Linked DNA regions of Sporichthya polymorpha DSM 43042. Each later gene encodes a partner of the first gene's protein in a complex. Links are inferred from orthologs where the notes say so. Each region holds a gene or a part of one and is shown on either strand. Other genes may lie near its edges.

Region 1 (7,535 bases):
ACTGGAGCGTGCCGGCCGCGATCTCGATCGGCTCCGGCGGCAGCTCTGGAGGTGCGTGTGGGTCGGGAGTGATCACAGAGACTATTCAAACTCAGTCCGCGCCCTGTCCGGGTGCTAATGCGCCGACTGGGTCATTACGTCCCCCACCTGCGCACCCCCGTCGGCGGCGCACCCCTGGCCGACCTGCGGCGCCCCGGCCACGCGGCGGACGTGCGGAGATCGCCGGACGCCTACGATGGGCTCCACGTTTGACCGCACGATTTGGCAGCACGACCAGGCAGGAGCTCCGCGGGTGCCCAATCTCCTCGACAAGATGCTGCGTACCGGCGAGGGCAAGACCTTGCGCAAGCTGGCCGGCATCGCCGAACAGGTGAACATCCTCGAGCCCGACTTCGAGAAGATGTCCGACGGCGAGCTGCGGGCCATGACGGACGAGTTCCGCAAGCGGCTCGAGGACGGCGAGACCCTCGACGACATCCTCGCCGAGGCCTTCGCGACCGTGCGCGAGGCGGCCAAGCGCACCCTGGGCCAGCGGCACTACGACGTCCAGATCATGGGCGGCGCGGCGCTGCACATGGGCAACATCGCCGAGATGAAGACCGGTGAGGGCAAGACCCTCGTCGCGACGTGTCCGACGTACCTGAACGCCCTCGAGGGCAAGGGCGTCCACGTCATCACCGTCAACGACTTCCTCGCGAGCTACCAGGCCGACCTCATGGGCCGCGTGCACCGCTTCCTCGGCCTGAGCGTCGGGACAATCCTGGCGCAGCAGACGCCGGCCGTCCGCCGTGAGCAGTACGCCTGCGACGTCACCTACGGCACCAACAACGAGTTCGGGTTCGACTACCTGCGCGACAACATGGCGTGGACCGCCGACGAGCTCGTCCAGCGCGGGCACAACTTCGCGATCGTGGACGAGGTCGACTCCATCCTCATCGACGAGGCCCGGACGCCGCTGATCATCTCCGGCCCCGCCGACCAGGCCACGAAGTGGTACTCGGAGTTCGCGCGGCTCGTGCAGATGCTGCGCAAGGGTGAGGCCGCGAAGGACTCGATCCGCGAGGGCAAGGTCCCCGAGACCGGCGACTACTCGGTCGACGAGAAGAAGCGCACCGTCGCTGTCCACGAGGCCGGCATCGCCAAGGTCGAGGACTGGCTCGGCATCGACAACCTCTACGAGTCGGTGCACACGCCGCTGATCGGCTACCTGAACAACGCCATCCGCGCCAAGGAGCTCTTCCGCAACGACAAGGACTACATCGTCGTCGACGGCGAGGTGCTGATCGTCGACGAGCACACCGGCCGTGTGCTCGCGGGCCGTCGCTACAACGAGGGCATGCACCAAGCGATCGAGGCCAAGGAAGGCGTCCCGATCAAGGACGAGAACCAGACCCTCGCCACGATCACCCTGCAGAACTTCTTCCGCCTCTACACCAAGCTCTCCGGCATGACCGGTACGGCCATGACTGAGGCGTCCGAGTTCGACAAGATCTACAAGCTCGGCGTCGTCCAGATCCCGACGAACAAGCCGATGGTCCGCATGGACCAGCCCGACCTCGTCTACAAGACCGAGGACGCGAAGTGGAACGCGGTCGTCAAGGACATCGCGGAGCGCTTCGAGAAGGGCCAGCCGGTCCTCGTCGGTACGACGTCGGTCGAGAAGTCCGAGCACCTGTCCGGGCTGCTGAAGCGGCAGGGCATTCCGCACGAGGTCCTCAACGCGAAGCAGCACGCGCGTGAGGCGGCTGTCGTCGCGCAGGCCGGCCGCAAGAGTGCGGTCACCGTCGCCACCAACATGGCCGGTCGCGGTACCGACATCATGCTCGGCGGCAACGTCGAGTTCCTCGCGCACGAGGAGCTCGAGCGGCGCGGCCTGAACGCGCAGGAGGACCCCGAGGGCTACGAGGCCGCCTGGGCCGCGGCACTCGACGCCGCGAGCAAGGCCGCGCAGGCCGAGCACGACGAGGTCGCCGACCTCGGCGGGCTCTACGTCCTCGGCACCGAGCGCCACGAGTCGCGGCGCATCGACAACCAGCTCCGTGGTCGTTCCGGCCGTCAGGGCGACCCGGGCGAGTCGCGGTTCTACCTGTCGCTGGGCGACGACCTGATGCGGCTGTTCAAGGCCGGCGTCGTCGAGCAGGTGCTGACGCGGCTGAACGTCCCCGAGGACGTGCCGATCGAGTCGAAGATGGTCAGCCGCGCGATCCAGTCCGCGCAGTCGCAGGTCGAGCAGCAGAACTTCGAGATCCGCAAGAACGTCCTCAAGTACGACGAGGTGCTGAACAAGCAGCGCATGGTGGTCTACGAGGAGCGGCGTCGCGTCCTCCACGGCGAGGACCTGCGCGACCAGGTGCTGGAGTTCATCGACTACACGATCGATGCCTACGTCGACGCGGAGACCAAGGACACCTTCGCCGAGGACTGGGACCTCGAGAAGCTCTGGAACGCCCTGCGTCAGCTGTACCCCGTCGGGATCACCCCGGAAGAGATCTGGGACGACTTCGACAACGTCGACGCGCGCGACGTCGAGACGCTCAAGGAGAAGCTCAAGGACGACGCCTTCGACCGCTACGACGAGCGCGAGGCCGCGGTCGGCGAAGAGGTCATGCGCGAGATCGAGCGCCGGGTCGTCCTCTCCGTCCTCGACCGCAAGTGGCGTGAGCACCTCTACGAGATGGACTACCTTCGCGAGGGCATCGGCCTGCGCGCGATGGCCCAGCGCGACCCGCTCGTCGAGTACCAGCGCGAGGGCTACGACCTGTTCCGGGCGATGATGGAAGCCATCCGCGAGGAGTCGGTCGGTTACATCTTCAACGTCGAGGTCGAGGTCGACGAGAGCGGCGCCGGCGAGGACGACGAGTCGATGAACGGCGAGTCCCCCCTCCTGGCCAAGGGCCTCGAGGCGCCCGAGCGTCCGCGCGAGCTGACCTTCACCGCCCCTGGCGCCGACGGCGAGGAGGAGATTCACACCGAGCGCGCGGACTCCGACGGCTCCGACGCCGACTCCAACGGCGCCGGCCGCGGCAACCGCGCCGAGCGCCGGGCCCGCAAGAAGGGCCGCCGCTGAGCCAAGGACCGCTGAGCGCTCCCGGGGCGGCCTGGTTCGCCCCGGGAGCCTCAGGCGGCTGGCTCGTCGGGTGCGGGGCGGGGTGGTGGTCGTTCCCCGGGGTCGATCAGGGGTGGGATTTCGACGTCGTAGCTGACGCCGAGGCGGGTGATCCAGCGGACCTTCTGGTCGGACAGGCGGATTAGTTGCCACCCGCCCTTGGTCTTGAGGTCGTGGTCGTGCTCGCAGAGCGGGCCGAGGTTCCCGGCCAGGGTCAGACCCCCGCGGGCGTGGTCGATCGTGTGGTCGATCTCCGACCGCGCGGCGGGCAGCCGGCAGCCGGGGGCCTGGCAGGTGGTCATCCGCAGCTGGGTGTCCCGGCGTAACCCTTGGCGGGGGAACCGACGCCGGGCGTCGTCGGGGTCCTCCGGGGTGGGCGGGCCGGCCGGGTTGTCCGTGTCGGCGCCGGCGGTCGCCAGGAGGTGGTGGCGGCCGATCTCGACCAGGACGGGGTGCCAGAGCGCGACCTCGGGGCTGGTGACGGTCTGGTCGAGCAGGGCCTGCAGCAGCGTGGCGGGGATGAGCAGGTCGACGATGCCGTGGTCATCCGCGCGGCGCTTGGGCCAGTCGATCGGCCGTGCGCTGATGAGCCCGGAGCTGATCGCGTACCCGGCGGGGTCGGTGACCGCGAACCGCCACTGCCCCGCCGCCAGTCGGTGGGCGAGGTCGCGGGCGTACTCGGCGTGCACCGGTCCCTGCCCGGCGAGCTCGGCGGGGTCGCGGTCCATCCCGAGCAGGGTGGAGACCTTCGCGGTGAGCTGCACCCCGTGGTGCGGCGACCGCGCCACCGGCGCCCGCTCGGGCTCGGGCTCCGGCTCGGTCTCGCGCTCCGGCTCGGTCTCGCGCTCGGGCGCGGGCTCCGCCTCGGGCTCGGGCTCCGTCTCGAACGCGTCGCCCTCGTCGGTCTCGGCCGTCTCGACCGTCTCGTCGTGGGTGGGGCGGGTGGTGGCGAGGTGGGCGAGGATCTGGTCGTCGGTGAAGTCGGCGTAGGTGCCGTCCAGCAGGTTGAGCGCGATCTCCGAGCGCAGGTGATCCAGCGGCCGCGGGTCCCCCGCGCGTTTGGCGTCATCGGCCAGCTTCCGCACCCGGGCGATGGCGGCGGCGACCCGGGCGGGGTCCTGGTTCTGCGCGGCCAGGGTGGCGGTGCCGTCCTCGTTGCGCCAGGAGATCACCCGCCGGTCCCGGTGGGCCTCGGCGAAGCGCCGTTGGGCCCAGTCCGGATCGAGCTGGATCCCGAGCTTGCGGCACCGCGTGCCGATCTGCTCACTGGTCCAGGGGCGGTCGGCGTCGATCGAGCAGTGCCCGAGGACCTCATCGATCACGGTGTTGGCGTGCTCGTCGCTCATGTCCCGGACCCAGAAGTGGATGACGCGGGCCCGTTCGATGCTCAACCCGCCGGCGGCCATCGCGGCATGGAGCTTGGGGAAGCGGCGCACCACGGCCCAGGCGAAGTCGAGCAGCTCGTTCGCGGTGTAGGCCGAGATCCGCAACGCGGTGCGGACCTCATCGGCGCCCCAGCGGTCCGGGGCCGCCAGGCGCACGATCTCGTCCTGGGAGTCCAGGCCGCGGGATCCGACCTCGGCCACCATTGCCAGCCAGGCCGCGTGGGCGGCGTTGAGCTGTCGTTGGCCGGCCCGCAGGACGGCGACCGACTCGGCCCCGGTCATCGACGCGCACTCGCCCTCGCTGGGCGCGATGCCCAACGAGACCTGCCACGCACTCGGCGTGGAATGGGTGGCTGTCGATGTCCCCGTCATCACGAATCAACCTAGCGGCCACCACCGACAGTCCATTTTCGCCGAGATCGAGAGCGAGGAGAGGCTGAACCTTCGGTGCCACAACACCTCTGACGCAGCATCAACACCACGCGACCCCGTTGGAGATGTCATCTCCAACGGGTTGTGGATAACCCCGACGAAAGGGTGACACCCCATGACTCGGGAGTAAGGGGTGTCACCCTTTTAAATTCTGGTCGACCGCTATCGGCCGGGAGTCGGCGGAGGGAGAAGAGTCGCGAGGCGTTCGGGGGTCCAGCCTTCGAGAGTGTCGACGACGGTCAGGCCGTGGCCGGGGGAGAGCGGGACGAAGTTCTGGACCGCGAGGGTCGGGACGCCGGCGGCGACGGCGGAGGCCACGCCCTTCGGGCTGTCCTCGATCGCGAGGCAGCGCGCGGGGTCCTGGCCGAGCATCCGGGCCGCGACGAGGTACGGGTCGGGGTAGGGCTTCGGGCGGTCGACCTCGTCGCCGGTCACCAACGCCGCGAAGCGGTCGGGCACCGAGTCGACGACCGCTTCGGCGAAGCGGCGCCAGGACATCGTCACCAGCGCGCACGGAACGCGGCGGGCGTGCAGCTCCTCCAGCAGCTCGCGGGCCCCCGGGCGCCACGGCAGGCGGGCGCGGACGCGCTCGACGACCCCGTCCAGCAGCCGCTCGACGATCTCGATCGGCTCCAACGGGACGCCCCCGTGCTCCGCGATCGCTCGGCCGGTGTCGATCAGGTCGTTCCCGACCTGCGCGTGTGCGAGCTCGTCCGACCACGTCCCGCCGTACGACTCGACAAGCGCGTACTCGCACTCGATCCAGTACGGCTCGGTGTCGACGAGCGTGCCGTCCATGTCCCACAGGACGGCCGCGGGGAGGCGAGCGATGGTCACGGGACGCCGAGCGTAACTGCCGTCCCGGGACCGCTGCCGCGGCAGGACACCGAGTCCGTCAGCCGACCTCCAGCGCGGTGCACAGCCAGCGGGACCGGCGGGACTCGAGCCGGAACGCGAGTGCCTTCGGGCGGGTGAGGCCGTGGACCACTGTCGTCACCTCGGCGACTCCGGCGGCGGGGGAGCAGATGCGCACCGCGCGCAGGGCCGCCCGGCGGCGCGGGCGCGCGGCCGCGAGCGCGGCGTGGCGGGCGAGGACGTCGAACACCTCGGGCAGCGTCCACTGCCGGAACTGCCCCGGGGTGCGCTCGCCGGTGAGGATCTGGGCGATCGCCATCGCGAGCGTGTCCGCCCAGCACCGCAGCGGGGGCAGGGTCTCGTCGGCCGGGTCTTCGACCGGCGGCTCCGCGACCACGCGCAGCACCGGCGTCGGAGCGGCCGGCACCCCGGAGGGGAGCGTGAAGGTGAGGGCGAGCGTGCCCTGGACGGCGTTGACCGGGGCGACCGGGAGCACCGGGAACTCGTCGTAGGGCGGCTCGGTGGCGGGCGCGGGCAGGCGGCGCAGGCGGTACGCGGCGGCGGCCACGGACATACGAACTCCCCCGGACGGCGCGGCCGGCTCCCATGGCGGTGGGGACCGAGCGGCGTCCTGTTCGTGATCATGTGGGTGCGGGTGGGCAAGTTCTACGCGCTAAGTTACTCGCGAGTCAAGGTTCGTCCCGAGCCTTGTGGACAACCGATCGCAGGAGGTCAGGGCCGGTGCGGGTGTATCTGCCGACCACCTTCCCGGCGCTGGCGGCCGCCGCGGCGGCCGGCGGCTTCGGCCCGCCGCCGCTGCTCGCGTTCGCCGTCACCCCGGCCCTGCGGGAGTGGTACGCCTCGGGCGACGCCGAGGAGCTGGAGTACGCCGCGACCGTCGACGCTGCGCGTGAGTGCCTGCGTCGGCTCGCCGCCGACCCCGCCGCGCCGCCGCGCCGGGTCGTCGTCGCGGCCGACGTCCCGGACGAGTCCGTTCAGTTGGCGTCCGACGTCCACCCGGCGGCCGTGCGCCTGACCGTCGAGGTGTCGATGGGCAAGGTCGCGTCGGTCCACGTCGACGAGCCGGAGGCCGAGAACGACGTCCGCGCGGCCGTCGCCGCCGTCCCGGCCGCCGACGCGGGCGACGCGGATGCGGCTTTTGTCGTGGACGGTGCCGAAGACCACGACTTGCACTGGTACGCCACGCAAGAGATCCCGACGTTGATCGACGCCGTGTCCTGACCCGGTGGGACTTGCCGGACAGGTCTCGACGGATATGACCTGACTGATAGTCAGAGTCGTTGTGAATCGGGCACATCGGGCGATCCGACCGGGGTTACAGCCGCACGGGCAAGGCTTCGTCAAGCGATGGTTTGATCGGGATCGGCGACGGGCATTCGGCGGTCCAAGGCACCAGTACTGCGGGGGGCAGGAACTAACTCAGGGGGAACCATGCCGAAGATGACCCGTGCCGCGGTGCTGCTCGCCACGGCCACCGCCATCGCCCTTCCGAGCGCCGCGCACGCCGGCGAGATCGGGGCGGCGGTCTCGACCAGCGAGCAGGCCTACGGGACGCTGGCCATCTGCGCGGGCCGGGCCGACGGTCCGAGCTCGAAGATTCAGCTGGTCCGCAAGGGCAAGGTCGTCAAGACCTTCCGCATCGCGGGCTGCAAGGTGCTCACCAAGGGCAAGGGCCTGCCGAACGGCAAGTACCAGGTCCGCCACACCGCGCCCAAGGGCTACGTGACCACCGGCTG
Region 2 (3,483 bases), 2.5 Mb from region 1 along the record:
GCTCCGCGCCCGGGCGGCGGGAACGGGGGCCTGAGATGGCTCAGCTGAAGATCACCCAGGTCCGCTCCGTCATCGGCGGCAAGCAGAACCAGCGCGACACCCTGCGCTCGCTCGGCCTCCGCAAGATCTCCCAGGAGGTCATCCGCGAGGACGATCCCGTCACGCTCGGCATGATCAACGCCGTGCGGCACCTCGTCACGGTAGAGAAGGTCTAGGTCCATGACGCTCAAGGTTCACCACCTGCGCCCGGCCCCGGGTGCCCACAAGCCGAAGACCCGCGTGGGTCGCGGTGAGGGCTCCAAGGGCAAGACGGCCGGCCGCGGTACCAAGGGCACGAAGGCCCGCTACCAGGTCCCGGCCCGGTTCGAGGGTGGGCAGATGCCGCTGCACATGCGGCTGCCCAAGCTGCGCGGCTTCACCAACCCGTTCCGGACCGAGTACCAGGTTGTCAATCTCGACAAGCTGGCGGCGCTCTACCCGTCCGGCGGCGAGGTCACGGTCGACGACCTGATCGCGAAGGGCGCGGTGCGGAAGAACTCCCCGGTCAAGATCCTGGGAACAGGGGAGCTCTCCGTGGCGCTGCAGGTGACGGTGCACGCGGTCTCGGGTTCGGCTCGGGAGAAGATCACGGGCGCCGGCGGCACGGTCACGCCGCTCGCCTGAGCGGTCCGTGAGTTAGCCTCCGTACGAGTCCCGACCCCGCCAGGCCGCACACCCGCCCCGTAAGTCCGCGCAGGAGGAAACGTGCTCACCGCGTTCGCCCAGGCGTTTCGTACGCCTGACCTGCGCAAGAAGCTGTTGTTCACCCTCGGCATCATCCTGCTTTTCCGTCTGGGCTCGCAGGTGCCGACGCCGGGGGTGGACACCCAGGCCATCAACACCTGCCTGGAACCGGCGCTGGACGAGGGTGGGATCTACGGCCTGATCAACCTGTTCTCGGGCGGGGCGCTGCTCCAGCTGGCGATCTTCGCGCTCGGGATCATGCCGTACATCACGGCGAGCATCATCATTCAGCTGCTCGTCGTGGTCATTCCACGCCTGGAGACCCTCAAGAAGGAGGGCCAGGCCGGCACGGCGAAGCTGACGCAGTACACCCGGTACCTGACGATCGCGCTCGCGATCCTGCAGTCGACCGCCCTGATCGCGATCGCGCGTCAGCCCGGACGACTGCTCCAGGGCTGTGACCTGCCGCTGATCCACGAGGACATCGGCTGGTTCGGGATCGTCACGATGGTCGCCATCATGACCGCCGGCACCGGCGTGATCATGTGGATGGGCGAGATGATCACGGACAAGGGCGTCGGCAACGGCATGTCCGTCCTGATCTTCACGCAGATCGCCGCGACCTTCCCGCAGCAGCTGTGGCAGATCAAGGTCGTCGAGGGCTGGTTCGTCTTCATCTGCGTCTGCGCCGCCGGTCTCGTGCTCGTCGCCGCGGTCGTGTTCGTCGAGCAGGCGCAACGCCGCATCCCGGTGCAGTACGCCAAGCGGATGATCGGCCGCCGCATGTACGGCGGGACCAGCACCTACATCCCGCTGAAGGTCAATCAGGCCGGCATCATCCCGGTCATCTTCGCCTCGTCGCTGCTCTACCTGCCGGCGCTGGCGACCCAGATCTCGGACGACAAGAACAGTGGCTGGGCCCTCTGGATCCAGAAGTACTTCACGACCGGGGACCACCCGATCTACATGGCCTCGTTCTTCGTCCTGATCGTCTTCTTCGCCTTCTTCTACGTCGCGATCACCTTCAACCCGAAGGAGCTCGCGGACAACATGAAGAAGTACGGCGGCTTCATCCCGGGCATCCGGGCGGGCCGGCCGACCGAGGAGTACCTCGACTACGTGCTCAACCGGATCACCACCGCGGGTGCGCTCTACCTGGGCGTCATCGCGCTCATTCCGATGGTGGCGATCGGCATTCTCGGCAGCAGCGCGACGCAGCAGTTCCCGTTCGGTGGTGCGAGCATCCTCATCATCGTCGGGGTCGGCCTGGACACCGTGAAGCAGATCCAGAGCCAGCTGCAGCAGCGCAATTACGAGGGATTCCTGCGGTAGATGCGCATCGTCCTTGTGGGTCCCCCGGGCGCGGGGAAAGGTACCCAGGCGGAGTTCATCGCGGCGCACCTGTCGATCCCGAAGATCTCGACCGGTGACATCTTCCGCAAGAACGTCAGCCAGGGAACGCCGCTCGGCGCTGAGGCCAAGAAGTACATGGACGCCGGCGACCTCGTCCCGGACGAGATCACCATCGCCATGGTGAAGGACCGCATCAGCGAGCCCGACGCGGAGAACGGGTACCTGCTCGACGGGTTCCCCCGGAACGTGGCCCAGGCCAAGGTCCTCGACGCGATGCTCGACGAGATGGGCAGTGGCCTCGACATGGTCATGGAGCTCGTCGTCGACGACGAGGAGGTCGTCCGGCGTCTCGCCGGCCGGCGCACCTGCCGGGACTGCGGCCAGATCTGGCACGTCGAGTTCGACCCGACCACGGTCGAGGACGTCTGCGACCGGTGCTCGGGTGCGCTGTTCCAGCGCGACGACGACAAGGAATCGACCATCCGGCACCGGCTGGAGGTCTACAACGAGCAGACCGCGCCGATCGTCGACTACTACGCCGACCGCTCGATCCTCGTCGGGGTCGACGCGACCGGCACGGTCGAGGACGTCACCGAGCGGGCGATCGCCGCGCTGCACCGCATGGAGAGCTGAGGGGCCGACGTGTTCCGACGGCGGCGCGGGATCGAGTACAAGACGCCCGAGCAGATCGAGAAGATGCGGGTGGCCGGCCTGCTCGTGGGGGAGACCCTCGAGCTGCTGCGCACCAGCGTCGAGCCGGGCATGACCACCAAGGACCTCGACGCGATCGCGGAGAAGAACATCCGCGCCGCGGGCGGCATCCCGTCGTTCATCGGCGTCCCGGGTGGTCCGGGGGTCCAGGACTTCCCGGCGACGCTGTGCACGTCGGTCAACGACGAGGTCGTCCACGGCATCCCCGGGCCGCGGGTGATCCGGGACGGCGACGTCGTCTCGATCGACTGCGGCGCGATCGTCGACGGCTGGCACGGTGACGCGGCGCTCACGATCCCGGTCGGGAACGTGGCGCCCGAGCACCTCGAGCTGCTGCGCGTGTGCGAGGAGTCGCTGTGGCGGGGGATGGCGGCGGCCACCCTCACCGGCCGGATCAACGACATCGGTGACGCGATTCAGGCCTACGTCGAGAGCCAGGGCGACTACGGGATCGTCGAGGAGTACGTCGGGCACGGCATCGGCAGCGAGATGCACATGCCGCCGCAGGTGCCGAACTACTCGGTGGCCGACCGGCTGGAGAAGATCCGCCCGGGTCTCGTCCTCGCGGTGGAGCCCATGATCAACCTCGGGGACCGTCGGACGCGGACGCTCGCGGACGGCTGGACCGTCAGCACCGTCGACGGGAAGTTCTCCGCCCATTTCGAACACACGTTCACCGTCACCGAGGACGGGCCG

The links.
Region 2: the proteins of secA (region 1) and secY are in contact, whole or in part, in a crystal structure (PDB 3DIN), measured with the Thermotoga maritima proteins. The link is inferred for Sporichthya polymorpha DSM 43042 from one-to-one orthologs. Residues at the interface, in WP_004082002.1 of Thermotoga maritima: Glu261, Ala262, Arg263, Lys300, Ala301, Arg302, Thr303, Ile304, Ile305, Leu323, Tyr324, Asp325, Pro326, Val329, Ser330, Tyr333, Ile336, Lys340, Phe345, Val349, Glu363, Phe364, Tyr374, Ser375, Gly376, Gly377, Glu393, Ile395, Thr482, Ser483; in WP_004081795.1 of Thermotoga maritima: Glu108, Gly109, Glu110, Glu111, Ala236, Glu237, Arg238, Arg239, Ile240, Thr241, Ile242, Gln243, Tyr244, Ala245, Arg246, Arg247, Val248, Thr249, Gly250, Arg251, Arg252, Val253, Tyr254, Gly256, Ala257, Ser258, Thr259, Tyr260, Leu261, Pro262.

The regions. Positions count from the first base shown.
Region 1 is NZ_KB913029.1:5,450,095-5,457,629, reverse strand. What follows is about bases 1-3,267. They hold secA (preprotein translocase subunit SecA), read left to right. Parts: upstream 1-313; coding sequence 314-3,067; downstream 3,068-3,267. Other genes in these bases: SPOPO_RS33360 (HNH endonuclease signature motif containing protein), read right to left, coding at 3,118-3,267; SPOPO_RS31790 (GNAT family N-acetyltransferase), read right to left, coding at 1-76. Outside these bases: more of SPOPO_RS33360, read right to left, coding at 3,268-4,773; SPOPO_RS0126285 (HAD family hydrolase), read right to left, coding at 5,086-5,760; SPOPO_RS0126280 (Rv3235 family protein), read right to left, coding at 5,819-6,352; SPOPO_RS0126275 (DUF6912 family protein), read left to right, coding at 6,520-7,020; SPOPO_RS0126270 (hypothetical protein), read left to right, coding at 7,231-7,535. UniProt on the Escherichia coli protein: Required for protein export, interacts with the SecYEG preprotein conducting channel.
Region 2 is NZ_KB913029.1:2,960,600-2,964,082, forward strand. What follows is about bases 1-2,899. They hold secY (preprotein translocase subunit SecY), read left to right. Parts: upstream 1-744; coding sequence 745-2,055; downstream 2,056-2,899. Other genes in these bases: rpsE (30S ribosomal protein S5), read left to right, coding at 1-34; rpmD (50S ribosomal protein L30), read left to right, coding at 36-215; rplO (50S ribosomal protein L15), read left to right, coding at 220-663; SPOPO_RS0114505 (adenylate kinase), read left to right, coding at 2,056-2,709; map (type I methionyl aminopeptidase), read left to right, coding at 2,719-2,899. Outside these bases: more of map, read left to right, coding at 2,900-3,483. UniProt on the Escherichia coli protein: The central subunit of the protein translocation channel SecYEG. Consists of two halves formed by TMs 1-5 and 6-10.